Regions from separate parts of the Pseudoalteromonas sp. KAN5 genome, predicted to be linked through region 2. Evidence: predicted binding sites of a transcription regulator. Region 2 holds the regulator's gene; each other region holds the start of a gene.
What was found. Region 2 encodes MetJ, which represses methionine synthesis genes. Its sites were predicted from a motif close to TAGACGTCTAGACGTCTA; they were not measured.
Positions count from the first base shown of each region.

Region 1: the regulator MetJ is predicted to act here: its motif matches at 5,269-5,286, upstream of metA (homoserine O-succinyltransferase).
Region 3: the regulator MetJ is predicted to act here: its motif matches at 4,766-4,783, upstream of metK (methionine adenosyltransferase).

Region 1 covers NZ_AP025589.1:289,248-299,632, forward strand. The annotation lists gene KAN5_RS01260 (hypothetical protein) at 1-55, opposite strand, end outside; gene KAN5_RS01265 (histone deacetylase) at 143-1,051, opposite strand; gene KAN5_RS01270 (PilZ domain-containing protein) at 1,122-1,478, opposite strand; gene ettA (energy-dependent translational throttle protein EttA) at 1,711-3,384, opposite strand; gene KAN5_RS01280 (porin family protein) at 3,678-4,271, shown strand; gene KAN5_RS01285 (DMT family transporter) at 4,285-5,184, opposite strand; gene metA (homoserine O-succinyltransferase) at 5,352-6,299, shown strand; gene KAN5_RS01295 (homocysteine S-methyltransferase family protein) at 6,289-7,356, shown strand; gene metH (methionine synthase) at 7,367-9,997, shown strand; partial or broken gene KAN5_RS01305 (hypothetical protein) at 10,209-10,385, shown strand, end outside.
Region 2 covers NZ_AP025589.1:2,729,377-2,739,761, reverse strand. The annotation lists gene priA (primosomal protein N') at 1-514, opposite strand, end outside; gene rpmE (50S ribosomal protein L31) at 748-960, shown strand; gene KAN5_RS12150 (malic enzyme-like NAD(P)-binding protein) at 1,535-2,776, shown strand; gene metJ (met regulon transcriptional regulator MetJ) at 2,857-3,177, opposite strand; gene metB (cystathionine gamma-synthase) at 3,412-4,674, shown strand; gene metL (bifunctional aspartate kinase/homoserine dehydrogenase II) at 4,680-7,025, shown strand; gene KAN5_RS12130 (PBP1A family penicillin-binding protein) at 7,097-9,598, opposite strand; gene KAN5_RS12125 (pilus assembly protein PilM) at 9,731-10,385, shown strand, end outside.
Region 3 covers NZ_AP025589.1:2,549,148-2,559,532, forward strand. The annotation lists gene KAN5_RS11365 (divalent metal cation transporter) at 1-561, opposite strand, end outside; gene raiA (ribosome-associated translation inhibitor RaiA) at 696-1,052, opposite strand; gene KAN5_RS11375 (pyrimidine/purine nucleoside phosphorylase) at 1,233-1,544, opposite strand; gene KAN5_RS11380 (hypothetical protein) at 1,753-2,220, opposite strand; gene tkt (transketolase) at 2,616-4,607, opposite strand; gene metK (methionine adenosyltransferase) at 4,885-6,036, shown strand; gene KAN5_RS11395 (diacylglycerol kinase) at 6,613-7,005, opposite strand; gene KAN5_RS11400 (alkaline phosphatase family protein) at 7,042-9,036, opposite strand; gene KAN5_RS11405 (START domain-containing protein) at 9,211-9,876, opposite strand; gene KAN5_RS11410 (CYTH and CHAD domain-containing protein) at 9,905-10,385, opposite strand, start outside.

The DNA.
Region 1 (10,385 bases), 1.5 Mb from region 2:
CAGCAATTACAAAACAGCTTACAGATACTAACAATAAGGTAAGTAGTCGTCGCATATAAATTTTAATCTCAATTGTTGATTCATTTTTGCATTCAAGTACTAAGTGTAGTCAACAATAGCGCTTTAGCCGTTTATAGTTAACTTAAAAACGCGCGGCTTGCTCAACTACGATGGCGTGGCGTTTGGCAAGGCGCAAGTGATCTTTGTCATAACCTCCGCCAATCACGGTTGCCACAGCTGTATTGCTTTCATGGCAGCGTTTAAGAACCAGATGATCACGTTTTTCAATGCCTTGCCAGCTAATATCAAGTTTGCCTAGGCCATCTTGTTGCCAAATATCGACCCCCGCGTCATAAAGTACTAGATCAGGGTTGAGCTCATTGAGTAGAAAGCTCAGTGTGTCATCAACAATCCCCAAATATTCATCGTCTTGCATATTATTGGCTAAACCAATGTCGAGATCGCTAGCTGATTTACGAAATGGAAAATTCTTTTCACAATGAATCGAGCATGTATAGGCATACGGTTGGTGGGCAAGCATTGCCGCAGTACCATCACCTTGGTGTACGTCTAAGTCAAAAATTAATACATTGGTGACTTCGCCTGATTGAATAAGGGTTTGCGCTGTAAAAGCTAGGTCGTTGACCATGCAATACCCTGAGCCAAAGTCGGTATGGGCATGGTGAGTGCCGCCAGCTAAATGACAGGCAATACCATGTTTAAGTGCAAGGCGTGCGGTTTGCAGCGTACCTTGTGGCGCGGTAAAGGTGCGTGCCATTAATTGTTTTGACCAAGGCAGGCCAATACGTCGCATGGCTTTGTCGTCTAACTGGTTATGCCATAAGTCTTGAATGTAATTATCACAATGTACTAATTCAAGGGGATCTGGGCTGCCAAGTTGGGGGGTAATAAGGTTGTCATTTACTAAACCAAGGGCTTTCACTTGCTGGAATAAATTAGCAAACTTACTCATTACAAACCGATGCTTAGGATCAAAGTTAAACGAATAGTTGGGATGGTAAACCAGTGGTAGGTGTGGATTCAGTGCCATAATGACATTATTTTGTAAATTTGTGTCTAGGGTAACCTACTGAACAACTGCAATCCAGTGGCTTACAAGCTTAGTGGATCAAACTTTCAAGTTCACGATGGAGTAATTCATCATCTGCAAGGTTTAACTCAATTAAGCGTTTTAAGTGAGTGATACTATCAAGATCAATATGAGTGCATTTTAAACCAACATGTTGCTGCTTGATATGGCAAATAGTGACTGTCATCGCGATGATAATATCACTTTGCGGGAGTTTAAAAGCCAAAATGGCAGTACTATTTTTTGCAAAATCAAACTCATCATCACGGCTAACTAATGCACCATTTAATGAGATATCAAGCAATTGGCAAGGATAACTATGGGTATTATTGGTCAAATGCGCAGGGGTTGAAAATAAAATGCGCGTGTAATGTCGACGGTTTTCCATAGTGACTCCTTTTAGTTGCAGTAGCTTAAGTATAGCGTTTTTTTACTCGCTTGTAGCAGCTTCAGCAACGAAAATTATAGGGGGTAAATGACTGTGAATACGTATTTCATAGTCACTATTTTTAGTCTGACGATACTTAACTAGAAATGACTAAGCGTATATTTCTTTCAAAAATAAAAAGCCCCACATAAATGCAGGGCTTGAAAGGTGGATACAGTCTAGCAGCTAGAGCTTAACCAATCTTTTTGTATTTGATACGCTTTGGTTGAGCAGCTTCAGCACCTAAGGTCTTTTTAAGCCACTCTTCGTATTCAGTGTAGTTACCATCAAAGAAGTTAATTTGCCCTTCGTCACGGTAATCAAGAATATGGGTGGCGATACGGTCTAAGAACCAACGGTCATGCGATATACACATTACGCAGCCTGGGAATTCTAAAATCGCGTTCTCAAGTGCACGTAATGTTTCAACGTCCAAGTCATTGGTTGGCTCATCCAGTAGGATAACGTTACCACCAGCTTTGAGTAGTTTAGCCAAGTGTAAGCGGTTGCGCTCACCACCTGATAGGTCTTTAACAAACTTTTGCTGATCGTTACCTTTGAAGTTAAAACGACTTACATAAGCACGGCTTTGGAATTCAAAGTTACCAATTTTCAGTACATCTTGCCCGTTAGAAATTTCTTGGAAAACAGTATTGCTTTCATCCATGTTGCCACGGAACTGATCAACTGTTGCCAGTTCAACCGTTTCACCTAAGCAAACTTCACCACTATCGGCTTGTTCTTCACCACTGAGCATTTTAAACAAGGTTGATTTACCCGCACCGTTGGCACCGATGATGCCAACTATTGCGCCTTTAGGCATAGTAAAGCTGAGATCATCAATAAGTACACGATCACCAAAGCTCTTTTTCAAGTTTTTCACTTCGATAACTTGATCACCTAAACGTGGTCCAGGTGGAATAAATAACTCGTTAGTTTCATTACGCTTTTGGTAGTCAGACTGCTGTAGTTCACTAAATTGTGCCATACGTGCTTTTGACTTCGCTTGACGACCTTTCGGGTTTGAACGAACCCACTCAAGCTCTTGCGCAATTGATTTTTGACGGGCTTTTTCAGATTTTTGCTCTTGTTGTAAGCGGGCATCTTTTTGTTCTAGCCACGACGAGTAGTTACCTTCCCATGGAATACCTTCACCACGGTCAAGCTCTAAAATCCAGCCAGCTACGTTATCTAGGAAGTAGCGGTCATGGGTTACCGCCACAACAGTGCCTTCGTAATCGTGTAAGAAGCGCTCTAACCATGCAACAGACTCTGCATCTAAGTGGTTGGTTGGCTCATCAAGAATAAGCATATCTGGTTTTTCAAGTAGTAAGCGACAGATCGCAACACGGCGACGTTCACCACCTGATAAGTGTTCAACCTTTGCATCCCAAGGTGGTAGGCGAAGTGCATCAGCAGCACGCTCTAGAACATTATCAATGTTATGGCCATCATGGGCTTGGATGATTGCTTCAAGTTCACCTTGTTCTTTGGCCAACGCATCAAAGTCAGCATCTTCCATCGCGTATTCGTTATACACTTCATCAAGGCGATTCAACGCGTTTTTAACTTCGCTTACAGCTTCTTCAACCGTTTCACGTACTGTTTTGCTTTCATCTAAAACTGGTTCTTGTGGTAAGTAACCAATTTTAGTACCTGGTTGCGGGCGAGCCTCACCTTCAAACTCTTGATCAACACCGGCCATAATGCGTAGTAAACTTGATTTACCCGAACCGTTTAAGCCAAGTACACCAATTTTAGCGCCAGGGAAAAAATGCAAAGAGATATCTTTTAAGATAGTGCGCTTAGGTGGCACAACCTTAGATACTCGACTCATCGAGAAAATAAACTTATCAGGTAAAACCATGGAAGGAGCCTTCAAATAATAATAAAAATTTCAATGTTGTATTGTAGTGGCTCACAGGTGAAACAGTCAACGAATGGCGTAGATAGATTATTTTTTACAGCTCTAGTAGCTTAGTTAAATAGCGTAATAAATAGTTAGAAAATTATGCGTTAATGGGGATGCGATGTTTCGGCATTAATGGGGGGGGCTATATATGTAAGTTTTTGTAAGCATTTGTTTTTTATTGTTGGCAGGCTTTTTATTATACAAAAATTGAAGTAATGTTCATTTACTAATAAATTAAAGGATTAAAAATGCTTAAAGTAATCGTCAGTTCTATGTTTTTTTTAGCCGTTTGTTCCACAAGTGTATTTTCTAAAGCTGAGACAAAATACTATACAGGGATTGCAATTAGTAGCCAGACCTTAAAGCTAGATAATGAGTTTAAGCTCTATGATAACGGTGAGTTTAAATCTACAGTGTTTACACCATATGTAGGGTATCAATTTAACCAGTACGTAGCGTTAGAAGCAAGATTCGGGTTTGGTAGTGGTAATGATAATGAAGTTATTGCATCGCAACCTATTAAAATCACTGATGAATATGAGTTAGAAAATCAACAAGGATTATTACTTAAACTGCAGTATCCATTATCGGAAGGTTTTTCTTTGTACGCCACGGCCGGTTACTTTGATAGTAAGTTTAAAGTTCGCTCAACTTATACACAAATAAACAGTGACTTTTCTCAATCTAGCAATGGTAGTTTTAGTGAAAAAGGTGCGTCGTTTGGTGTTGGTGCCGCTTACTCTATTAATCAAAACTGGCAATTGTCTAGTGAGTTTCAATACTTCGATCAAGGCAGCGAGAAAAGTGAAGCGCTGAGTGTAGCCATTAGCTATTACTTTTAATCGAATAGTATTGCTAATTCGTTAGCAATACACCCACGCCCATTAGCGCAAGTAAACCGCCTATCAGCATCTTACTAGTAACTGGCTCGCGTTTTATAAAACCGATACTCATTACAATCAATGGTGCAGTTGCGAAAATCGTTTGTGCAATGGCAGGATCGGTGTATTTAACTGCCCCAAGCTGTAGCCACAAGCCAAGAAAAGTACCAAGAAAAACCGCGGCAAAGAACCATTGCTTGCCGCTAACCCCTTTCAAAGTGAGTGCCTGTTTAAATTCACTGTTTTTAAACACTGTGACGACTAAACCCACAGTTATGGTTCCTGCTGCTAATCTAATTAATGCCGCCCATAAGCTGCTCATTTGTTCGTTATTGAGAGCGCCTTTTGACATTACCATACCGAGCGCTTGGCAAATAGCAGCCGCGAGGGCACATAAAATACCTTTGCGATAATGTTGTTGATCAACCCTAGGAAGCGATTTTTCTGGCTTGATTGCTATTACTACACCGATTGTTGTCAATGCTATGCCTCCCCAAGCAAGGAGAGATAAATAATGGTTTAACAGCACAATATTAAAAATCCCCACTAGTGCTGGAGCTAGGGATTCAATAACTAAAGTACGGACTGGGCCAATATTACGCAGGGCTGCAAAGTAGGCGCTATCACCAATAGCAATCCCAATCACACCACCGGCAACTAGCCACAGCCAGCTGGTCATATATTGTGGTATTGCAGAGTCTTGAGTAATGGCAATTGCTGCTAACATCATGGCACTGGCTAACACACCTTTACTAATATTGAGCTGCATAGACGTTAAGTGATGACTAAAACCTTTATATAGCATGGTCGAAAGTGCCCAAGCTATCGCTGCTAATATTGCAAAAAGTTCTCCTAAACCAAGCCAATCAATCACGTTTATCACCTTAAAGTAAAATCAACAGGCGCATTATGGCGAGCTGTTTTGAGAATGCAAAAAAATAGTTAAGATAAACTCATTTAGACATCTAAACATCTAGAGGTTGAAATTTCTAGCTATCAGTTCATAATTAGCCATTGGTTAATTATGCCTTGGAGATGAGTATGCCTATTACCGTTAAAGATGAATTGCCCGCGATTGCGAGGTTACGTCAAGAAAACGTATTCGTAATGCCAAAAAGCCGCGCGAAAACGCAAGAAATTCGCCCTATGCGCTTGGCGATTTTAAATTTAATGCCTAATAAGGTTGAAACCGAGGTACAGTTCATTCGTTTACTTGCCAATTCCCCTTTACAAGTGAATGTAGAACTACTGCGTTTAGACACTCATCGTAGTAAAAATACTTCAGAGCAGCATTTAGATACGTTTTACCGTTATTTCTCTGAAGTTAAAGACAACAATTATGATGCGCTGTTGATCACTGGTGCGCCACTGGCACATTTAGAGTACGATGAAGTGGCTTACTGGGATGAACTCAAAGTCATTCTAGATTGGGCAGAGCAACATGTTACCTCAACGCTGTTTTCGTGTTGGGCGGCCCATGCGGGTTTATTCCATCATCATAATTTAAAGCGCGAGCTAAAAGAAAATAAACTCTGTGGCGTGTTTACCCACAAGTGTTACTTTGAACATGGCGCATTAACCCGTGGTTTTGACGATACCTTTGTGGTGCCGCACTCGCGCTATGGTCATATTGATATTGAAAAAATTAACGCCTGTGATGACTTAGTTGTTCTGGCAGGTTCAGAGCAAGTGGGTGCTTACTTAATAAAAAATAAATCAGGCAGCCAAGTGTACATTACCGGTCACCCTGAATATGATGCCGATACCTTAAAAGGGGAATATCAGCGGGATTTAGAAAAAGGCCCCGATGCTCCCATGCCAGAAAATTACTTTCCAGATAACAACCCAGATAACGAACCGTCGAAAACCTGGCAAAGCCATGCCTTTTTGCTTTTTTCGAACTGGTTAAATTATTATGTGTACCAAACGACACCTTATGATATTAATTTAGTTAGCCAAGCCGTAAGGACTAACAACTATGCCGAGTAATACAGTGAATAAACATGCAGAACTAGCCGAGGCGCTGAAACAGCGAATTTTAATCCTCGACGGCGCCATGGGCACCATGATCCAAGAACATAAATTAGAAGAACAAGATTATCGTGGTGAGCGCTTTAAAGATTGGCATGTCCTGATCAAAGGCAACAATGATTTATTAAGCCTGACTCAGCCAAAAATTATTGCCGATATTCACCGTGGCTTTTTAAATGCTGGCGCTGACATTATCGAAACAAACACCTTTAACTCGACCACCATTTCGATGGAAGACTACGATATGGCAAGCATCAGTCGAGAAATAAATGTAGAGTCTGCCAAACTAGCACGCAGTATTTGTGATGAGTTTACTGCAAAAAATCCCGCAAAGCCGCGTTATGTTGCAGGTGTGCTGGGGCCAACTTCAAAAACCTGTTCAATCTCGCCTGATGTTAACGACCCAGGCTACCGTAATATTACTTTTGACAAACTTGTCACCGCCTATGTTGAGTCAACCCTTGCGCTTATGGAAGGTGGTGTTGATTTGATTTTGATAGAAACAATTTTTGATACCTTGAATGCTAAAGCAGCATCGTTTGCAGTTGAAGAAGCGTTTGAGCAAGCGGGGCGCAAGTTGCCAGTTATGATCTCAGGCACTATCACTGACGCCTCAGGACGTACCTTGTCAGGGCAAACTACTGAAGCATTTTATAATTCGATTCGCCATATTAAGCCAATTTCGATCGGTTTAAATTGTGCACTTGGGCCAGATTTACTGCGTCAATATGTTGAAGAATTATCACGTGTTTGCGAAACCTTTGTATCTGTTCACCCTAATGCCGGTTTACCGAATGAGTTTGGTGAGTATGATTTAGAAGCGCCGGAAATGGCTGCTGAGATCATTGATTGGGGCAAATCAGGCTTTATTAATATTGTGGGTGGGTGCTGTGGTACGACACCTGCGCATATTAAAGCGTTTGCTAAAGGTCTTGAAGGGGTCAAACCTCGTCCACTGCCTGAGCTGGAAGTGCGTATGCGCTTATCGGGTCTTGAAGCGTGTAACTTAAATTAAGGTAGCCGAGATGACACAACAAATAGCAGTATTTACCAACGTCGGCGAACGTACCAATGTGACCGGCTCAGCCATGTTCAAACGCTTGATCATGGAAGAAGACTATGAAACCGCCCTCAATGTTGCCCGCGAACAAGTAGAAAATGGCGCACAGGTGATTGATATCAACATGGATGAAGCCATGTTGGATTCAAAAGCTGCCATGGTGAAGTTTTTGAATTTGATTGCCTCAGAGCCAGATATCTCTAAAGTACCGATCATGGTCGACTCCTCTAAGTGGGAAGTGATTGAAGCGGGCTTAAAGTGTATTCAGGGTAAGGCGATTGTTAACTCAATCTCGCTTAAAGAAGGTGAAGAACCGTTTATTCGCCAAGCTAAAATTATTAAACGCTTTGGCGCAGCAGCTGTGGTTATGGCGTTTGATACCGATGGCCAAGCTGAAACTGCAGACCGTAAATATGAAATTTGCGAGCGTAGTTACCGTATTTTAGTTGATGAAATTGGCTTTCCACCAGAAGATATTATTTTTGACCCAAATATATTTGCGGTTGCCACGGGTATCGAAGAACACGACAACTACGCTGTTGAATTTATTGAAGGCACACGCCGCATTAAGCAAAACCTACCACACTGTAAAGTGTCGGGCGGTGTATCAAACGTCTCGTTTTCATTTCGTGGTAATAACCCAGTACGAGAAGCGATCCACTCGGTCTTTTTATACCATGCAATAAAAGCGGGCATGGATATGGGGATTGTAAACGCAGGGCAACTTGCGGTTTATGATGATATCCCAGCAGAGCTACGTAAAGCGGTTGAAGATGTTATTTTAAATACCGATCCCGGTGCGGGGGAGCGTTTAGTTGAGCTGGCACCTAAATATTCTGGTATGGCGCAAGCAGAACGCGTTGAAGATTTAGAGTGGCGCACATGGCCAGTTGAAAAACGCTTAGAGCATGCACTTGTAAAGGGTATAACAGAATACATTGATATTGACACCGAAGAATGTCGTGCGGCGGCTGATAAACCTATTCACGTGATTGAAGGTCCATTGATGGACGGCATGAATGTGGTGGGTGATTTATTTGGCGCAGGTAAAATGTTTTTACCACAAGTGGTTAAATCAGCCCGTGTAATGAAGCGTGCAGTGGCCTACTTAGACCCATTTATTGAAGCTGAAAAAGAAGAAGGGGCCACTAACGGTAAAGTGGTCATGGCCACCGTTAAGGGTGACGTACACGACATTGGTAAAAACATTGTTGGCGTTGTTTTACAGTGTAACAATTACGAAGTCATCGACTTAGGCGTTATGGTACCGGCAGAGAAAATTTTGCAAACTGCCATCGATGAAAAAGCCGATATCATTGGTCTATCTGGGCTTATTACGCCATCACTTGATGAAATGGTGCACGTTGCCAAAGAAATGAAGCGCCGTGATTTTGAGCTACCGTTATTAATTGGCGGTGCGACTACCTCAAAAGCGCATACGGCTGTTAAAATTGAACCGCAATACGATAAAGGCGTGGTGTATGTTAATAACGCCAGCCGTGCAGTAGGTGTGGTATCAAACTTATTATCAAAAGAGTTAAAGCCAGCCTTTTTAGAAAAAACACAAGCTGAATATGTAAAAGTACGTGAGCAGCAAGCACGTAAAAAGCCACGTTCAAAGCCTGTAACCATTCAGCGTGCTCGAGATAACGCCGCTCAACTTGATTGGGATAACTACACACCACCGGTGCCGAAAAAGCTCGGTGTGACTGAGTTTAAAGATGTTTCGATTGCTACTTTACGCAAATACATCGACTGGACGCCGTATTTCATGACCTGGTCAATCGCGGGTAAATACCCACGCATTTTAACGGATGAAGTGGTTGGCGAGCAGGCACAAAGTTTGTTTAAAGATGCGAATGAGATGCTCGATGAGCTTGAAAAATCAGGTAGTTTACAGCCATTGGGTGTGATTGGTTTATTCCCAGCCAACCGCGTAGGTGATGATATTGAAATATACACAGACGAAAGCCGCTCTGAATTATTAACCACGTCATGCCATTTACGTCAGCAAACCGAAAAAAGTGATTTTGCGAATTACTGTTTAGCCGATTACATCGCCCCGAAAGGCACGCCTGATTATTTTGGCGCGTTTGCTGTAACTGGTGGTCTTGAAGAAGATGACTTAGCTGATGCATTTGATGCCAAGCAGGATGATTATAATAAAATTATGGTTAAAGCCGTGGCAGATAGACTCGCTGAAGCATTTGCCGAGTATTTACACGAACAAGTGCGTAAAGAGTATTGGGGCTTTGCCCCTGATGAAAACTTATCAAACGATGAGCTTATTCGTGAAAACTACCAAGGTATTCGCCCAGCACCAGGTTACCCAGCCTGCCCTGAGCATACTGAGAAAAAGAAAATCTGGCAGCTACTCGATACTGAAAAACGTATTGGCATGCAGCTCACCAGTTCATACGCCATGTGGCCAGGTGCTGCTGTTTCAGGTTGGTACTTCTCCCACCCTGAAGCTAAATACTACGCAGTAGCGCAAATCCAAAAGGATCAGGTTGAAGACTACGCCAAACGCACCAACATGACGCTGGCAGAAGCAGAGCGTTGGTTATCGCCTAACTTAGGGTATGAGCCGGAATAGAGCAGCTGTAAGCGGTCAGCTATCAGCCGTCAGTTTAAAACAAAAAACGAGTCAAATTAGGCTCGTTTTTTTTGGTGGTATTATCCAATGGTGCAAGTTAAATCATGTTGATAGAGTATAAGTCACTAAAACCGTATTATGGGTTATCTAGGCGTTAATTTATAATGATTCGCAACGACTTAGAAACTGTAACTTACCTAAAGGATCGTGCATGAAGTTGCTAAACTACATTCTACTTTGCTTATCTTTACTTTTTGCATCGCATACGTTTGCGCTTGAGCAGCAGTATCATCAGAATATTTCACCTATTATTGCCGCGTTTAAAGCTGATGATAAAGCGGTGGTTGCTGCGCTGGTGAGTTATCCGTTAAAACGCAGCTATCCAGTA
Region 2 (10,385 bases):
CAAGTAAGCTGTCGATGGTTTTTTTATTAAATCCCAGTGCTTTTAGTTCTGTTAAAGACGATTTACCTGATTCGGCTAATTGTTTCAGTAAGCTTAATTGGCTTTTAGCTTTTAAAGACGGCAGCTTGGCGCCTTTATCGGTCAGTGTCACCATATTGATACTGCTTTTATCTGGGCATAACCCTTGGCGTAGGGCACTAGGTAAAGCAATATGAATGGTTTCGCCTAATGGGTAGCAGTAGTAACGGGCGGTGAAACGCAATAATTCGAGATGTTGTGGCGAAAGAATCGGTTCATCGTCAATGACTTCAAACATGTCTTTGAGTTTGTCTGCGGGCACGTCACTGTGGTTTTTTAAAGCCAATACCACCGCAACTTTACGTTGATTGCCAAACGGTACCATAACACGGGCGCCCACCTGAGGCGGTGTTAATAAACCGCTAAGCTGCGCTGGGATGCGATAATCAAAAGTGCGCTGCAACGGAACTTTTATAGCAACTTCAACAAAATTCATAACAACCCAAACAGTAACTAGCAAGGAAGTTAATGTACTAAAATTACAGCTAAAAACCTAGCAGCTAATCTTTGCTTTAAAGTTTTTGGTTGTTTTATTAGCAAAAACGCTATTTAAAGCTTGTAGCAAGCGGGGTTGTTGCATAGAATACGCGTCCTAAATAATTTGTTTTAACGACGTATGGTACCAGACTTCGGGTTTGGAGAGCGATGCGGCCTTAACTAGAGGTTTCTATGAAAGAAGGTATTCACCCTAAGTACGAAGTAATTTCAGCAACTTGTTCATGCGGAAATAAATTCGAAACTAGTTCAACACTGTGTAAAGACATTCACTTAGACGTATGTTCTGCGTGTCACCCGTTTTACACTGGTAAGCAAAAAGTTTTAGACACAGGTGGCCGTGTTGATCGCTTCAACAAGCGTTTCGGTTCACTTAGCAGCAAGTAATTATTGTTGTTTTGTCGGAAAAAGCACCTTAGGGTGCTTTTTTTTATGCCTGTGGTTTATAAAAACAGCAGTCACTTAGCCTTTAAGCTTTGCTCATTTAGGGCGCCTCCTCAGATTCATTATGTTGTGACTATTTCCCACTTTTATATCCAGTATAGCGAGCAAATAACAGACAAATAGTGATTAATTCTTTATATTGAATCTACTGGTAAAACGTAACTTTGGATGTTTTTGCCGATAAAATTAAAGTTTATGCGGCTAAATGTTGCTAACTTCTAAGTTTTTAGCGCTATAGCTGTTATTGCTGATTTTTGCTTTCAATACTCACTTAATAAGCATTTTTAGCTAGGTATTTTGATGCTTTATAATTATTTTTTAGGCAAAAAAAACAGGTATTTTGCAAAATTTGCCGACAAAACGCATAAAATTAACGGATATAGCATATAACAGGATAGACCTGATATTGCTTGAATTAAATTATAATATAGGTATCGTTCCTTAATAGGTGTCGTTCCCTATAAGAACTGCTTACTCTCACTTTCAACTTAATTTACTTGCAGGATAAAATCGCGTTATGTCAGATTTTCGTGAACAAGCTTTACATTACCATTCGCACCCCGTTCCAGGAAAGATCAGTATCGAGCTTACTAAGCCGGCTGAAACAGTCCAAGATCTCGCTTTAGCATATAGCCCTGGTGTTGCTGAACCTGTACGTGAAATCGCTGCTGATCCTGCTAATGCCTATAAATACACGGGTAAAGGCAATATGGTTGCGGTTATCACTAACGGTACTGCCATCTTAGGTTTAGGTAACTTAGGGCCATTGGCGTCGAAACCCGTTATGGAAGGGAAAGCGTTATTATTTAAACGTTTTGCTGGCCTTGATTCGATTGATATTGAAGTAAAGCACAACACCACAGAAGACTTTATCAATACCGTTGCTAATATTGCCGATACGTTTGGTGGTATCAACTTAGAAGATATCAAAGCGCCTGAGTGTTTTGAAATCGAAAAAGCATTAATTGAACGTTGTAGCATCCCAGTATTTCATGATGATCAACACGGTACCGCGATTGTGACCGCAGCAGGTATGATTAATGCGTTAGAAGTGCAAGGTAAAGATATTGAAGATGCGATTATCGTGTGTTTAGGTGCAGGGGCCGCAGCAGTTGCCTGCATGGAGCTATTGATTAAGTGTGGTGCATTGCGCGAACATATTTATATGCTCGATCGTAAAGGGGTTATTCATACTCGTCGTGATGACTTAAACGAATATAAGCAGCTATTTGCTAACAATACTGATAAACGTACCTTGCAAGATGTGATTGCAGATGCTGACGTGTTTGTTGGGGTGTCTGGGCCAAATCTATTAGCGCCAGAAGATCTTAAATTGATGGCTGATAAACCTGTGGTATTTGCTTGCTCAAACCCAGATCCAGAAATATCACCTGAGCTTGCTCACAGCGCTCGCAATGATTTAATTATGGCGACGGGTCGCTCTGATTACCCAAATCAAGTAAACAACGTATTGTGTTTCCCATTTATTTTTCGTGGTGCACTAGATGTACGCGCTAGCAAAATAAATGATGAAATGAAAATTGCGGCGGTTGATGCTATTCGTAGCATTGCTAAAGAGCCAGTCCCTGTAGAAGTATTAAAAGCCGCAGGTGTTGATAAGCTTGAGTTTGGCCCTGAGTACATCATTCCAAAACCAATGGATCCGCGTTTATTACCGCGTATCGCTAAAGCGGTCGCGCAGGCGGCTATTGATTCTGGTGTCGCACGTATTGATATGCCTGAAAATTATATGGCTTAGGTCGGAACATACAATAAAAAACCTCAGTACCGTTAAGTCGCTGAGGTTTTTTTGTATTTAATTCCTGAAGTATATTATTTTTAATCTTCGTTGAGTACAGGCACTTCTAAGCCCATTTCAAGCATGATTTTCTTCACTTCTTCAGGTACTTTCTCTGGATTATCTTTACGTAAGTCTTCATCGTTTGGCAATGGTTGGCCAGTAAACGCATGTAAAAACGCTTCACAAAGTAGTTCGCTATTGGTTGCGTGACGAAGGTTATTAATTTGACGGCGAGTACGCTCATCAGTTAAAACTTTTAATACATTAAGCGGGATCGAAACGGTGATCTTTTTAACTTGTTCTGATTTTTTCCCGTGTTCTGCGTATGGGTGAATATACTCACCATTCCATTTAGCCATAGGATGTGTCGTTGCCTCAGGTTGTTAATTGTTTGCGCGGCCTTTTGCGCACAAAGATGCCGAAATTCTATCGTTTTAAATAAGATAGTCAAATACTAGTTATTTAGCCATCTAGCAACATAAATGTTTTTACTGCCGTACTTGCACCTAAAACAGCATAAATGCTTTGACTTCTTAGATCCGATCCTCTAACCTTTTGGACGTCTAAACATCCATTTAATTGTAGGTGACGTTATGAGTCAAAAGAATAAAGCGACCATTGCAGTGCGTAATGGCATTGATGCAGATAAACATCACGGTGCTGTTGTGCCTCCCATTCATTTATCGACCACCTACTCATTTGCCGATTTTGATACCAAGCGTCAATATGATTACGGCCGCAGCGGTAATCCAAATCGTGACATTTTAGCTGAAACCCTAGCAAAACTTGAAGGCGGTGCAAAGGGTATAATCACTGCAACAGGTATGGCTGCAGTGCATTTGGCCACACAACTACTGAGTAGCGATGATACCCTAGTGATCCCACATGATTGTTATGGTGGCAGTTATCGCTTATTTACTTCACTTGAAAAGCGTGGCTTATTAAAGTTAGTAGTTTTAGATTTAACTAAATCTGAAAACCATCAAAAAATTCTTGAGATAAAACCAAAGCTTATTTGGATTGAAACGCCAAGCAATCCAATTTTACGCTTAACAGATATTAAAGCGATCACCACAATTGCGAAGCAGTGTGGCGCATTAGTTGGCGCAGACAACACCTTTTTATCACCAGCATTACAAAACCCAATTGAGTTTGGTGTTGATATTGTGGTGCATTCGACGACTAAATATATCAATGGTCACTCTGATGTTGTAGGCGGTGCTGTGATTGCAGCAACCCAAGAGCTTGGCGATGAGCTTGCTTGGTGGGCAAATAATATTGGTATTACAGGGGCGCCGTTTGATAGCTACTTAACTTTACGTGGCCTGCGCACTTTAAATGTTCGTTTGCGCCAGCACCAAGAGAATGCCTTTATTATTGCCGAGTATTTAGAAAACTCACCTTACGTGAGCCAAGTCTATTACCCAGGTCTTGAGTCTCACCCGCAACATGAGTTGGCAAAACAGCAACAACGTGGCTTTGGTGGTATGGTAAGCTTTGATATTAAAGGTGATATTAATGATGCAGCGGCATTTCTAACTAGCCTAGAAGAGTTCAGTTTGGCGGAATCGCTCGGTGGCGTAGAGAGTTTAATTTGTCATCCTGCAACCATGACCCATGCAGGAATGGAAGCGAATGCACGGTTAGCCGCTGGCGTAGGCGATACGCTGATCCGTATTTCGGTTGGTATTGAAGATGCCAAAGATTTGGTTGCTGATTTAGAACGCGTATTTAATAAGGTGAAACCTGGGCAAGGTCAGCACACAACGGCTGCTGCAACATCGGTTTCTCAACAACAAGATCAAGAGCAATCAAGCTCATTTAAGCTGACTCCAGCACATACGGCTTTGTGGTAATAGAAATGGTAAATATAGTTCATAAATTTGGTGGTTCTAGTTTAAGTTCGGCAGAGCGTTATCAGGCCGTTGCTAATATTATTTTAGCGCATACTGAGGCGGGTGACTGTGTGGTGGTTTCTGCCGCAGGAAAAACCACCAATACGTTAGTTAAACTGTGGCAAAGCTACCAACAAGGTGATCAGCAAGCGGTTAGTGATATTTTACTACAACTTGATAATCACCAGCGTACATTGATTGAGCAATTACTAAGCCCTACAGCGCGATATGCTGCATTAAATATACTTGAGCAAGAGTTGGCCTTAATAGCACAACAAGCGCAACAGCAAAGCTTACAGGAAGCTGCATTACTTGCTCATGGTGAAGTATGGTCGGCACGGCTATTAGCAACCTATTTGCAGCAACTTGGCCTTGCTGCAAATGATGTGGATGCACGGCAATTATTTACCTTAAATGATGGGCAATTATTACATCAAAAAAATCAACAAGCGTGTGCGCAGTTAATTTCGGCCAATAGCATTAATGTGGTTACAGGCTTTATTGCCGCCGATTGCCAAGCAAATACGGTAACACTTGGGCGTAATGGCAGTGATTACAGTGCAACTTTATTGGGGAGTTATTGTAATGCTCAACAAGTGTCAATTTGGACCGATACCCAAGGGGTTTTTAGTACTGATCCGCGTAAAGTTAAAAAAGCGATTAAGTACTCAAAGGTATGTCGTGGCCAAGCTAACCTGCTCGCCCGTTTAGGCAACCCTGTATTACATGCGAAAACACTTTCGCCATTAAAAAATACTGATATTAAATTAGTGGTCCGTAGCAGCTATGAAACAGAAGCCAGTGCCACGGAAATTGTTAAAGAAGGCTACAGTAAAGCGAAGCGTTTTATTACTACCTTAGAAAATATTGATTTACTGCGCATTGATCAGTTACGTGGTGGAGAAATTGGTGAATTAAGTCAACTTATTCAACATAGTTTGCATCACTTTATAGAAAATGGAGATACCTATTTATTGGTGCCAGCTAGCGCGACTCATCAAGTGGTCAGTCATTTGCAAGGCCGCGCTAATATTATTGAATCTAATTTACATGGTTGCGCCGTTGTCGCGCCAAGTAATGATGTGGCGCAACTATTTGAACAAGCAACTCAAGTGCTTACTGAGCAAAGCTTAACGCCACGTTTTAGCCACCAAGATGCAGACTATATTTTGTTGTTAACCGATCAATCAATTGATAGTGACGTATTAACCTTATTGCACGATAAATTGATCAACAAAGGTCAGGAGCTGGCTATTATTGTGGCGGGGTTAGGCAATGTTGGCGAAGTGTTTATTGAGCAATTGAGTCAGCAACTGAATCGTTTGCAACACCATTTTAGCGTTAAACTGGTTGGTTTGTTACGTTCACGGGCAATGTTGTTTAGCCCAAGTGGTATTGCGCTAGAGCAGTGGCAATCACAGTGGCAAAACGAAGCGATTGATTATCAACAGGATGACTTATTAACGCGTATTAGCGAACTTGATTACGAACATAAAGTGGTGATTGATATTACCGCCAGTGAAGCATTTAGTGAGTTATATCCTGCGTTTGTAAATTTAGATTGTCACTTGATCAGCGCTAATAAATACGCGGGCACGGCAAATAATGATTGGTATCAAAACTTACGCCGTAATTTAGCTGAGCGTAATTTGTTATGGCGCTATAACACCAGCGTTGGTGCTGGTTTACCAATTAACTTTGCATTAGCTGATCTACAAAACAGTGGTGATAGCATTACCCACATTGAAGGGGTATTCTCGGGCACGCTTTCGTGGTTGTGCAGTCGTTATGATGGCAGTGTGCCGTTTTCAGATTTAGTACTGCAAGCGCAGCAAATGGGATACACCGAGCCTGATCCTCGTGAAGACTTATCAGGTCGAGATATGCAGCGTAAGCTATTAATTTTAGCTCGTGAGCTAGGTTTAACGTTGGAGCTAGACGACATTGCTTTAACGCCATTAATGCCTGAGCAATTAGCCCATGGTGACTGGCAGTCTTTTCTTGATAATAAGCAGTTGTTAGATGACTTTATTGCTGAAAAAGCCGCTGCGGCAGGCAAAGAAAATAAAGTACTGCGTTATACCGGTGCGTTAACCATTGCAGATGGTAAAGTGACCGCTAAAGTGGGATTGGCATACGCAACTCAAGGGGATGCCTTAGCTAACTTGACTCCTGGCGACAATATTTTTGTGATCAACAGCCAGTGGTATAGTGATAATGCCTTGGTGATCCAAGGCCCTGGTGCTGGTAAAGAAGTGACCGCCGCGGGCGTACATTCTGATTTATATTGGTTAATACAAAATCTAAAATAATCGAGATCATCAATGATAAAAAAGCGCCAGTCGGCGCTTTTTTACGTAGTTACGATTTTATATTGCGACGATTAAAACAGCTCTTCTTCTGTTTTAGTTTCTTCTTCAAAGACATTTTCCACATGTTGCATTACATACTTGGTTGGCGAGGTGCCTTTTTCAAAGTATTCAAAGCGACTGGTGTAATCATTTTTTTGACTCAGTAAACCCGTTGCTAAATCGATTCTTACCGACACGAGTCCTTCTGGTGGCTCAATCGGCGCTTCAGGTTTACCGTCGAGGGCAACACGCATAAAATCAACCCAAGCTGGCTGCGCTGTTTTGGCACCAGACTCCGCGCCGGATATTTGGTTTTTATCCATGTTGTTATTATAGGTTGAACGGCCAAGTGGGTTACCTGGGTTATCAAAGCCTACCCAAACTGAGGTCATCACATTGCGGTTAAAGCCACTAAACCAGGTATCAACAGAGTCATTGGTAGTCCCTGTTTTGCCTGAAAGGTCACGACGATCCAGCGCTTGCGCACGCCAGCCAGTACCACTCCAGCCGGTTTTATGTGCCCAGCTACCACCACCCCATATTGCGCTGTGCATTGCATCAGCAATTAAAAATGCATTTTGTTTCGAGATAATACGAGGTGCACAATGAGTCATCGATGCTTCTTGGCTGCTTTGAGGCTCAGTTGTTAACTCAAATTGTTCATTAGTTAACTGAGGTGCTACAGGATCACAAGCTAACAGTGGTGCTGTTTTAAATAATACATTACCTGCTGAATCTTGAATTTCATTAATGAAATACGGGGTGATCAAGTGGCCGCCATTGGCAAATGCACTCATACCACGAGCAAGCTCAAGCGGTGTAATTGACGCACTACCGAGTGCTAATGATTCACTTCGATTAATATCGCTATCTTGAAAGCCAAACTTTAATAAGTGATCAGCGGTGCGGTGTAAGCCAACGCCACGCAATAAGCGCACCGAAATAACGTTTTTCGACTGTGCCAATGCGCGACGAATACGGATCGGACCATTGTAAACTGCTGGACTATTTTTTGGACGCCATGCCACGCCTAAGCTTTTATCCCATTGATTGATTGGTGCATCATTTAAAATAGAGGCTAAGGTATACCCATTGTTTAGCGCCGCAGAGTAAATAAATGGCTTAATATTAGAGCCCACTTGACGCTTCGCTTGTACGGCACGGTTATATTGACTTTGCTCAAAACTATAGCCGCCGACAATTGCTTTAATACGACCATCGTTAGGATCTAATGAAACTAATGCACTGGATGCTTCAGGCAATTGGCTAAGTAGATAGCTGCCATCGTCATTTTTACGCAACAGTATTTGCTCGCCTGGATTGAGTATGTCGCCAGCAGTTTTTGGTGGAAACCCTTGGCGATAGCGAGTGATATATTTGCGCGCCCATTTCAGGTTGTTCCAATCAAGAGTAGCTTGCTCGCCATTTTTTAATAAGACAGTTGCGCTTTGCTCGCTCACTTCAAGCACGGCGGCAGCTAATAATGGGCCGATTTCTTTTACTGGCCTTAGCTTTTCTAAAATGTCGCTATGGCTTAAAGCGGTTTGTGTTTCAAAATCCCATAACTGTTGCTCAGGGCCGCGGTAGCCATGGCGCATATCATACGCATGCAAGTTATTGACGAGGGCAGTTTGTGCCGCTGCCTGTACGTCAGATTCAACACTGGTAAAAACCTTAAAGCCGGTATTATAAGCTCGTTCGTAGCCGTATCGGGCCACCATTTCAGCGCGTACCATTTCTGAGATATAAGGTGCATACAGCTCGATTTCAGCCCCATGAAACTTAGCAGTAATAGGAGCGTTGGTAGCTTCATCATACTCGGCTCTAGAGATATATTTTTCATCTAGCATACGACCCAATACTACATTACGTCGCGCTTTGGCACGGATTGGGTTTCTAATTGGGTTTAATGCCGACGGCGCTTTAGGTAAGCCTGCTATCATCGCCATTTGCGCTAAATTTAATTCGTTTAGGTTTTTCCCGTAATAGACTTGTGCTGCGGCGCCGATGCCGAAAGCGCGATTACCTAATTCTATTTTATTTAGGTATAAAGCAAGTATTTCATCTTTGCTGAGTAAATTTTCAATATGCAGTGCGATAAAAATTTCTTTGACCTTACGAATGTAGGCTTTTTCTCGTGTTAAGAAAAAGTTACGGGCTAGCTGCATGGTAATAGTACTTGCGCCTTGTTTTTTCTCTCCCGTTGAAATTAATACGAGCGCTGAACGCAAAATACCTATAGGATCTATGCCTATATGGTCATAAAAACGATTGTCTTCAGTGGCTAATATAGCATCTATAAGCGGTTGCGGTATCTCATCGATGGTCACTGGAATACGGCGTTTTTCACCGAACTGGTTGATTAATAAACCATCTTTAGAAAATACTTGCATAGGAGTTTGTAATTGCACGTCTTTTAAAACTTGCACACTGGGGATATCAGATTTAACGTAATAATAAAGGCTTACTAAAGTAATGAGCCCCAAAAACGTGCAAATGATAAAAAATTGTAAAGTTCGTTTTAATAAAATCACTTATATTTTCCCTAAATGGACTCCCAATTAGAATCGGAGACTGCTAGTATATATTGATTAAAAAATGAATAGTATTTTTTCATATAAAAATTATAACTTGTTTATTCTTAAAACAAAGGCCAAGTTGCAAACATGCTAAGTCAACTATTGAGTAAGTCTTCATCGATGATGGTAGGGATAGATATCGGTTCACATGCTATAAAAGCAGTGTTACTGAATGAAACGGACAGTGGCTACCGGCTTGAGGCGTTAGCAATAGAGCCTATGCCAAAAGGCACTATGGCTGAGCGCAGTATTCAAGATATTGAGGCAATTGGTAATATTATTACTAAGCTAAAACGTAAATTGCCTAAGTCAATTAAGTCTGCTGCGGTTGCTGTGTCTGGGCAAACAGTGATCACAAAAGTGATTTTTATGGATGTTACGCTCACTGATGCAGAACTAGAGTCGCAAATAGCCATTGAGGCAGACAGTCTTATTCCTTATCCGTTAGACGAAGTTAGCCTAGACTTTGAAAAATTAAGTACTAATGAAGCTGATCCATCAAAAATGAATGTGTTGTTATCAGCAGCGCGTACTGAAAGTGTGGAAGCCCGCGTAGGTGCGTTAGAGTCAGCCGGTTTAACTGCGAAAGTGGTTGATGTGGAAAGCTATGCTTTGAGCCGCACTATGGATGTTTATTATCAACAATTACCGAGTGACGCATTTAACAAATGTGTGGCGGTCGTTGATATTGGCGCAGTGCTGATGTTGGTAAGTGTGGTCCTCGGTGGTGAAACAATTTATA
Region 3 (10,385 bases), 180 kb from region 2:
GGCAAGTTCATAAGGCGATGGGCCAACGTAATCAACAGGCGCCATAGGGCCGTTACTAAATGCAATAGCAAGGGCAATCACCGTAGCGAGCGTTAATAGCCCCATAATCGCTTTGGCGACGTTATCCAGCGCTTTAAAATGCCCCAGTAATAAAATAACTAAGCAGAGCGCTAAAATTAGCCAACATAATAAAGTAACCGAAATACTAACTGGTAACGCGTAGTGCAGTAAGCTGGCTGTTAATAATAGAACACCTGCAGTATTAACCACCGCAGCGATAATATTCAAACCAATAAAGCTATAAAAAAACCACGGGCCTTTACTTTGATACCCCTCTACCAAACTTTTTTTAGTCGCTAATGTGTATTCAATACCAAAACGAAAAAAAGGGTATTTAAGTACATTAACCACCACGATGAGCCAAAATAGTTGCCAACCAAAAATGGCGCCAGCTTGGGTTGATGCCACTAAATGTGAACCACCTATTGCCGCCGTGGCCATTAAAATACCGGGACCTAATGCGTTTAATCGGGTTTGCCAAGTTGATACTACTGATTGCATGTGTGTGCTTACTACATTGTTTTTATTAATAAGCAAGTTACAGCGTTTTAGTGTGGATTGAAAGTGAGAAAATTAGTGGAAGAAGAAACGGTTTGCTAGATCCTAGTTACCTAGAACCTAGCGCCTTTTATTTTTTAACGTAAATCCATTTCTTGAATAATTTCATGAGCAATTTCAGGTGTCGTGCTCACTGGTTTTTGGTGTAAATTGGCTTTAATTTGGCCTTTACGATGCTTTAATGCCGCATCGAGTTTTTTAGCCGCGTTTGCAATCGCTGGGTAAAGAACTTCGTTCTCGCCTTTAACTGATAAACGCGCGCCTTCATAAATAGTACTAATTTCTGCTTGGAGCTTGTGATGCTCTTTTGAAAGAATAATATCGAGTGCGATCAGAGATGGAAAATGGCTCGCAATTTTTGAAAATTTTTCGTTGATGTGCTCTCTAATAGAGTCAGTAACGTCAACATGGTGACCAGAAAGATTAATTTTCATAGGGTATCCTTTTTTATGTTACCTCATAACTAGTATTGGGGGCTATTTAGATTAACACAAGGCAGAAAAGCATAAATATGACATTTATTTGTTATTAAAGGTAATTAGATCATTCTTTATGTATTAAATATGCAAAAGCCCGCGCATGGCGGGCTTTCAGCGTGTTACTTAATTTGTATATTAAGTATACGAACAACAATAATCAGCAAAGTCAGCAACTTTAACTTGGAAAGTCACGTTAGCATCAACGTTAAATGACTCACCCGCTGACATGATTTTCCACTCGGTCTCGCCTGGTAGTAATACTTGCCACTGACCGCCGTTGAGTTCCATTAATTCTTTTTTACTAGTGGCGAATTCAAATTCACCCGGCTGCATAAAGCCTAATGTTTTCGTGCTGCCATCGGCAAAAATTACCGTACGGCTTGAAACTTTACCATCAAAGTACACGTTTGCTGTTTTAACAACACTTACATTATCAAACTGAGACATCCTCACTCCTGTTTATATTTATAATTTAACTGCGTCCACATTGCCCTAAGCAGGCATATCATGCAAGTGTAGTGATGTGAAAAATACTCATGGGCTTCGGGCTTCGGGCTTCGGGCTTCGGGCTTCGGGCTTCGGGCTTCGGGCTTACATTGTAGGTCGTGCTTTAGCGCGTCAAGTGTTTAAGAGTTAAATAAACACTACTAACGCTCTAATCAGCCGAGCCGTTGTTTGGCATCGGCTGAATTTGCTTGTTAACCATACTAGTCTCGATTTTTACCTTCACACCCGACATATAATCTTGGCTGAACCAAAGTAACTTACCTATTGGAAAGTCACTAAAAGTTAATTCCATATCTGACGTCCATAGCACTTTTAAATTTTCAGGCTTGCCGTCCAGTCCAAAGAATCCGTTATACTCTTTGCCTGATTTCACATCAACGATGCTTACCCCTGTTTGCCAGTTAGTTGTTGCTCCACAATCAGAATAACCAAGCTTCGCAATTTTTTCACCACTTGGGGAAGCAAACTCTGCTAGGTCGGTATATGAACACAATGATGGGCCTTCAACTCCTAGAATATCCATTCCATACCCTATGACCTTAAATCCAAACCATATAAAAAATAGAAGAGCGCCAAGATCCCAGACAAATTTTTTAACCTTTGCTACAACGTTCATGCAGTTCCTTTTGTTTAGCTAACAGTTTTACAGCGCACTAATCGCGTATATTTGTGCTGATTTAACGCTCATTTTTACTTTATATACTTTTAACAAATTAGCTAAGGTATTACTATCACTAAGCATTTGTTCAGCTTAAAGCGAAAGCGAAATCAAATAAACCTACTTAAACACCATAAAATCAGGAACGAGGCTCCAATAAGATCGGGGCTGAAGCGCCCTCCTACGATTTTACTTGGCACAGCGCCTCAGCACTTTAACTGACAGCTGAAAGCTTATGGCTGACGGCTGACGGCTGACGGCTGACGGCTGAAAGCTGAAAGCTAACATCTCTATACAAAAAAGCCCGCACTGCGTTTAACACAGTGCGGGCTTTTAAATTTTAATCGTTAAAGTTAAAACAATTCGTTTGCTTTGTTTACGATATTCTCTACCGTGAAGCCAAAGTGCTCAAACAGCTCATTAGCTGGCGCTGATTCACCAAAGGTGGTCATGCCCACAACTGCGCCGTTTAGGCCAACGTATTTGTACCAGTAATCAGCAATACCTGCCTCTACTGCTACGCGGCGTGAAACTGCAGCTGGTAGTACGCTTTCTTTGTAGGCAGCGTCTTGTGCATCAAATACATCAGTTGATGGCATAGATACAACACGTACTTTTTTACCTTGCTTACGAAGTTCAGCCGCTGAATCTTGGGCTAACTGCACCTCAGAACCTGTCGCGATAAAGATAAGCTCTGGCTCACCATCACAGCTAAGTACATAACCGCCTTTTTTCACATCGCTTAATTGCTGCGCTGAGCGAGTTTGTTGCTCAAGGCCTTGACGAGTGAAGATAAGTGACGTTGGGCCATCTTTGCGTTCAATTGCTTGTTGCCATGCAATAGCAGATTCAACTTGGTCGCACGGGCGCCAGTTAACTAAGTTAGGCGTTAAACGCATGCTAGCAATTTGCTCTACTGGTTGGTGCGTTGGACCATCTTCACCTAAACCAATTGAATCGTGCGTATAAACAAAAATGCTTGGCACTTTCATCAACGCCGCCATACGTACTGCATTACGTGCGTATTCCATAAACATTAGGAACGTAGCACCGTAAGGTATAAAGCCTTTATGCAGTGCAATACCATTCATAATAGCTGACATACCAAACTCACGTACACCGTAGTAGATGTAGTTACCGCTAGCATCGTTTGCTTCAAGACCTTTAGAACCTTTCCAAATTGTTAAGTTAGAACCTGCTAAATCCGCAGAGCCACCCATAAATTCAGGTAATAAAGGACCAAATGCATTTAATGCATCTTGCGATGCTTTACGTGATGCTGGGTTTGCAGGGTTTGCATCAAGCTGTTCAATATACGCTTGTGATTTTTCAGCCCAATCAGCTGGTAACTCACCACTGGTGCGGCGTTTAAACTCGGCTGCTAATTCAGGATGTGCGGCAGCATAAGCGGCAAACTTTTCATCCCAGTTAGCTTCTAGTTGCTTACCTTTTTCTTTGCCATCCCACTGACTGTAGATATCAGCTGGGATGTCAAATGCTTCACCAGTCCAACCAAGGAACTCGCGCGCAGCTTTGATTTCGTCTTCACCTAGTGGTGCGCCGTGGCAATCATGGCTACCTGATTTGTTAGGAGAGCCATAACCAATCACTGTTTTACAACAAATTAGAGTTGGTTTATCAGTGATGCTACGTGCTTCTTCGATTGCTGCACGAATTGCATCTGAATCATGGCCATCAACGCCGCTTACCACATGCCAGCCGTAGGCTTTAAAGCGCGCTGGGGTATCGTCGCTAAACCAGCCTTCAACTTCACCATCAATTGAAATGCCGTTGTCATCCCAAAATGCCACTAATTTACCAAGGCCTAATGTGCCTGCAAGTGAACACGCTTCGTGAGAAATACCTTCCATAAGGCAACCATCACCTAAGAAAGCATACGTAAAGTGATCAACGATATCGTGACCTTCACGGTTAAACTGTGCTGCCAATGCTTTTTCAGCAATCGCCATACCTACCGCATTTGTGATCCCTTGACCAAGTGGACCCGTAGTGGTCTCAATACCTGGTGCATAACCATACTCTGGGTGACCTGGAGTTTTTGAATGCATTTGGCGGAAGTTTTTAATTTCCTCAATTGGCAAATCATAACCACTTAAGTGCAATAGAGAATAAATCAGCATTGAACCGTGGCCGTTTGAGAGTATAAATCGATCTCTGTCTACCCACTCTGGATTGGTTGGATTGTGATTTAGATAGTCGCGCCATAATACTTCTGCGATATCCGCCATGCCCATAGGGGCTCCAGGGTGGCCTGATTTGGCCTGTTGTACTGCGTCCATTGATAAGACGCGAATAGCATTTGCAAGTTCTTTGCGAGACGGCATGAATTCTCCTACCTTTAACTGTATTTGCGCTGGTTGTTGTGTGTTTTTCAAGAACACCCATTCTTACTTATTGTAGGGGCTGTGTGCAATTAAAAACCCTGATTAAATTAGCTATTATGAAAATTTTTTAAGAACAAAAAGTTATTAGTAATTTTATTTAGACGTCTAGGCGTAAAAACACTATGCAACTATCGTTGTTTTCGATAAAATACGCCCCTTAATTTTTTAGCGCTCTTACCGACGTTTGTGAAGCGCAATATTTGTGAGCAGAAAGACAATGGCAAAACATTTATTTACTTCTGAATCAGTTTCTGAAGGTCATCCGGATAAAATCGCGGATCAAATCTCTGACGCGGTACTTGATGCCATCTTAGAGCAAGATTCTCATGCACGTGTTGCGTGTGAAACTTACGTGAAGACCGGTATGGTTATGGTTGGTGGTGAAATCACTACTAGCGCCTGGGTTGATATTGAAGAAATCACCCGTAAAACGGTACGTGAAATTGGTTACACACATTCAGACATGGGTTTTGATGCTGATTCGTGTGCAATCTTAAATACAATCGGTAAGCAGTCTCCAGACATCAACCAAGGTGTTGACCGTACTAGCCCTGAAGAACAAGGCGCTGGTGACCAAGGTTTAATGTTTGGTTATGCGTGTAACGAAACTGAAGTATTAATGCCTGCACCTATCACTTACTCTCACCGTTTAGTACAACGCCAAGCGCAAGTACGTAAAAGCGGCGAGCTTGAGTGGTTACGCCCAGATGCAAAATCACAGGTTACTTTTGCATATGAAAACGGCAAACCAGTCGGCATTGATGCAGTTGTTCTTTCTACTCAACACTGTGATTCAATCTCACAAAATGATCTAGTAGAAGCAGTGATGGAAACCATCATCAAGCCTGTATTACCTGCAGAGCTAATTTCTAAAGCAACTAAGTTCTTTATTAACCCAACGGGTCGTTTTGTTATCGGTGGCCCTATGGGTGACTGTGGTCTTACTGGTCGTAAAATCATCGTTGATACCTACGGCGGTATGGCTCGTCACGGTGGCGGTGCTTTCTCTGGTAAAGATCCATCAAAAGTTGACCGCTCAGCTGCATACGCTGCGCGTTACGTTGCGAAAAACGTGGTTGCTGCTGGTCTTGCTGATAAATGTGAGCTACAAGTATCTTACGCAATTGGTGTTGCGGAGCCTACGTCAATCAGTGTTGAAACGTTTGGTACAAGTAAATTAGAAGAAGGTCGTTTAATCGAACTTATTCGTGAACACTTTGACTTACGCCCTTACGGCCTAATTCAAATGCTTGATCTTGAGCGCCCAATTTATCAACCAACCGCTGCTTACGGGCACTTTGGTCGTGATGAATTCCCATGGGAACGCACAGACAAAGCAGACGCACTTCGCGCAGCAGCTGGCCTTTAATTCCAGCCTTTGTGTGAATGTAAAAAAAGCGCCAATCGGCGCTTTTTTTTATACCTGCTGATTATACTGTTATAAACTTTAGGTTATTTGTCGCGAGGTAAACTCGCTGCTACATGGCGTAGCCGTGGGTTTATCCTGCATAACGTAGGCGCGAGTTTATCCCCGCAATTAAATTAATGTGCTTTAAGTAATTTATTCACAAAGAAATTATGAGGCGCTGTGATTTAGAGTAAAATAGGGGCTAGGTTTTAGGGAAGTGACTAGCTGCTAAGGGTGTATTCGAAGCTCGTTACCCTTAGCCCGTGGCTTTCTCTTTTCAATGCTGCGCCTCGGTGGTGAAATAGACTTGTCGCCATAAATGGCGACCTACAGAAGCACAGCTGATATTACTTGTATGCGAGTTGCTTGCCACCGCGAAGGTAAAAGTTATTGTCGCGAGGTAAACTCGCTGCTACACGCGTAGCCGTGGGTTTATCCCCACATAACGTAGGCGCGAGTTTATCCCCGCAATTAAACCTAGATGCTAGCGTGTATTCTGAACCCGTCGCCCGAAGCCCGTAGCGCTTTACCTAACGCCTAACTTATCAATGTAAGTATTTTTTCATACCCAGCTACACCCCACACTATCATCAATATCAACAGCGCTAAACTAACCGCTGCTGAAGCAATATCTTTCGCACGTCCTGAAAGCACATGGTATTCAACGCCAACGCGGTCTGTTAATGCTTCAATGGCTGAGTTGAGGAGTTCAACCACTAATAAAAATAAAAAGCTAACAACCAGCATTACCCAATGTTGCAGTGATTGCGCAAGCCAAAATGATAATGGGAGTAACACTAGCCCTAAAGCGAGCTCTGTGCGAAAAGCTGATTCTTCCTGAAAAGCCGCTTTAAACCCCTTAATTGAGCATTGAGTGGCTTTAAAAAGACGACCTAAGCCTATGCCATTTGGTTTATTAACTAGGTTAATGTTTGGTTTGTTCATGTTTAGTATCTTAACAGCTCATCAGAAATTATTTGTGCCTTGAGTTAGCAAATGCCACGCTTGCGCCATGTATTGATTATACGCATGCTCTGTTGCAGCATCGATCACTTTAAACGATTGTGTTTGCGTTGGCATTAGCTGTATTTTATCGAGCGAGTTTACAGCATAGTACTCATATAATGCATTTAAATCACCACGCCATAATTGCTTATTATTACGTACAGTTTGAAAACCAAAAACAGTCCGTTCAGCGGGCGCTGTTAATAGTGACTGTCCGACACTATAAAATTCCGTACTAGCTGGTGCTATTAAATTCAACAAGGTTGGCGCGATATCCATATGACTAGCTATTTGTTGAGAGTTCACCATATTTGAGTTCACTCCGTTGCCATAAATAATTAAAGGCACATGAGTCAATTCGTATAAATTAGGCCGAGGATGTAAATAGCGCCGGCTGTAATGGTCACCCGTAATAATAAATAACGCATCGGGGTAGCGTTGTTGCATATTACGTACAAATGCGCCTAACATTTTATCGCTATACCATAAGTGCCCAAGCACATAAGGATCAAGTACTTGTGTTTCTAATTCTTGAATTTCTGCAGGGTAATCAGCGGCAGTTTTAAACGGGTAATCATACTGATTTAGATCTAAGTTAAAAGGTCCATGATAACTGCCACTCATGATCACATTAAAGCTTTTTGGCTGTGTTTTCGCAGCAACCAAATCAAATAACTGAGCATCATCAATCCCCCAAACCCCGGCACTCCCCTTACCGCCAGCATCTGTAGCAGAGTACACCTTATCGGCACCTTGAGAGAGGACATATTGGCCAACATTCTGCCATGACAATAAACCGCCATAAAAAAATTGACTGGTATAACCTAACTGTTCCAACTGATTGAATAATGACAATTTACTAGCTGGTTGCTGTGGCCCTATAAGGCTCATATTGACCCCTGCATAAGGGATCCCAGATAAAATACTCGATAACGAGTTCATAGTGCTACTGGCTGCTGGTAACACGTTATCTAAATAAATCCCCTTGCTAGCGAGGTTTTTTAGCTCGTTGGTTAAGTTAAGTGAAGCATATTTTTGTTGTAACGGCCATGAATCGTAACTTTCCATCACAATAAAAAATATTTGTGACGGGGCTGCCAACAGCGGCTCACTGCTGTGTTGCTTTAACTCTACTAACCCGTCTGGAGCAATTGTGGTATTACTTTTTAAGTATGGATTTTCACCGTCTAAGCCATGACTTTGTAGCTCATTATAATCCTTAATAGCATACACAAAACTGCGAAATGGATTTATAACTAAATTATTTACAAACGGATCAAGGGTAACGGCAGACCACTTTCGCGAAGCTGGGCGTGACTCGAACGAACCGCGAATAGCACAGACAAATAACACTATGATCAAAACAATTAAAAATGTTCGTTTCCACTTACAATCAGTAAAAATACGCTCTAAAAAACCATAAGGTTGCCGATCAATTAACTGGCATAACTTAAATGCAACCACTAACAATACTAATAAACTCAGGACACTGCCCCATGGCTGATATTGCTTTATTGCAGTTAAAGCAATTGCTTGCTGATCGTCATGTAGCCCTTCAAACATAAAGTAATTGAATTGACTGCCGTATTCAGCAATATATGTGATGCTGGTTATACAAAGTAAAATAGCAACCACAAAGAAAAGCTTGGCGGTCAATACACGCACCGCTCTGACCCAATGCCACAGTCGCAGTGGTTGTAAAATACAATTGAGTAGAAAAGGAATACTAAAGCAGACGCCACTGGCGGCGGAGTCAAATGCAAACCCCGTTTTTAAGGTATTTAAAATTGTATCAACATCTAATGGGGCAGTGATCCGGTTATGAAAATAAACCAAAAAGAACACCCGAAAGCTCATAAATAGCAAAACACCCATAAACCAAAGTGTCGCTATGCGCCAGCTTTCGTTAACAAATGCAAACCATCTGCTTGATTTAAATACCGATGATACCAACACCTTTGCTGTCCTTAAAATAGAATATTCCCAAAAAGGGAATGTTACCTATTTTAGTTACGCAAACAATGCTGACTTTGTAATATTTTGTAAAAAAGTTCAAATAAAACACTTAAATTACATGACGTTAACAAATCAACGCGATTCCTATTTTTACGTGTTGTTGGGTTATTTCTATTACTGCTGATGAGTACAGTCGCCAAGCTGTGTTATTTGCTCATTTGGTTGGAAAGTTTTATCAAGTAAACGTTGCTTTAACGCAAGTAAAGTGTGTAATGCACTTTTGAGCCCAATTTTATTACTGAGCCAATGAGGAAGCGCCCCGCCTGGGTCCGCGTATACAACATGACGAATAGTCAATTGCGTCAGCCCTTGATTACGAACTTCAGTTAATAACCAACTTGCCTTAAGGTCAGTGATGCGGATCACTTCCTCGCGCTTATCAAGGAAATCTGGAAAAGCAGCAATCGTTAACTCAGTTTGTGTGTCACTAACACGTCGGTAGCATGAGTAGCTCACCATATCGCGATCTGTAACCGGCCATGGTGAATCAAATTGGGTATAAACGATGTTTTCTGAGGGACTTAAACGCTTTAATACTTGTACATTAGCTACATTTTCAATCCATAAGGGAGCACTTTCGGTATCGCTTAGCAACGCCATAAAATCACTCGCTGTGACCCCTTCGATAGTAATCTCAGCCTGTACTTCAAAAATACCATTTGCATGTTTTTTATAGTGCACGCTCGCCCCATCATACTGCTTCCAAAGCTGCCACTGGGCAGGCTGTGCCCCAAGCTGGACGCTAAAAAGCAGCGCTAATAATAGCATTTGCTGTCGCATACATACTCCCTTATGCGCTGAACAATCCTTATTGCCAATAAGGCGGTATTTTATATGACGCTAAACGACTTTGCTCCATTGCATTAACCAAGAACTCTGATTTTTTTTCTAGCCAGCTTTGGATTTTTGCAAGCTCTTCATCATCCTGCCCAGCGCATAGCTGTTTTAGGTACTCTAGTGTACTCAGCTCATACATACCGTGTGAAATATCTAACCACGGGATGCGAAACTCACTACGTTCATCTTTTTCAAATAACGCCCCTAAACAGTTACCACTGAGTAAGCTATTTTCAAGACGGGTACGTAAATCCAAATAATCTTTTGATGTTAATGTTTTTTGCTCTGGCAGCAATTGGTGAAGGTCTTGCCAGTCTTTTTCAAAGAGACGATTGGCGATCTCTGCAACCGGTTGCTCGGCAGCTTGAAATTGCACTTGCCCCCAACTTTTACGCCATTGCTTGTCCACCAGCCAAGTAGTTAAAGACAGTAGTAAACGGTTATAACGAGCA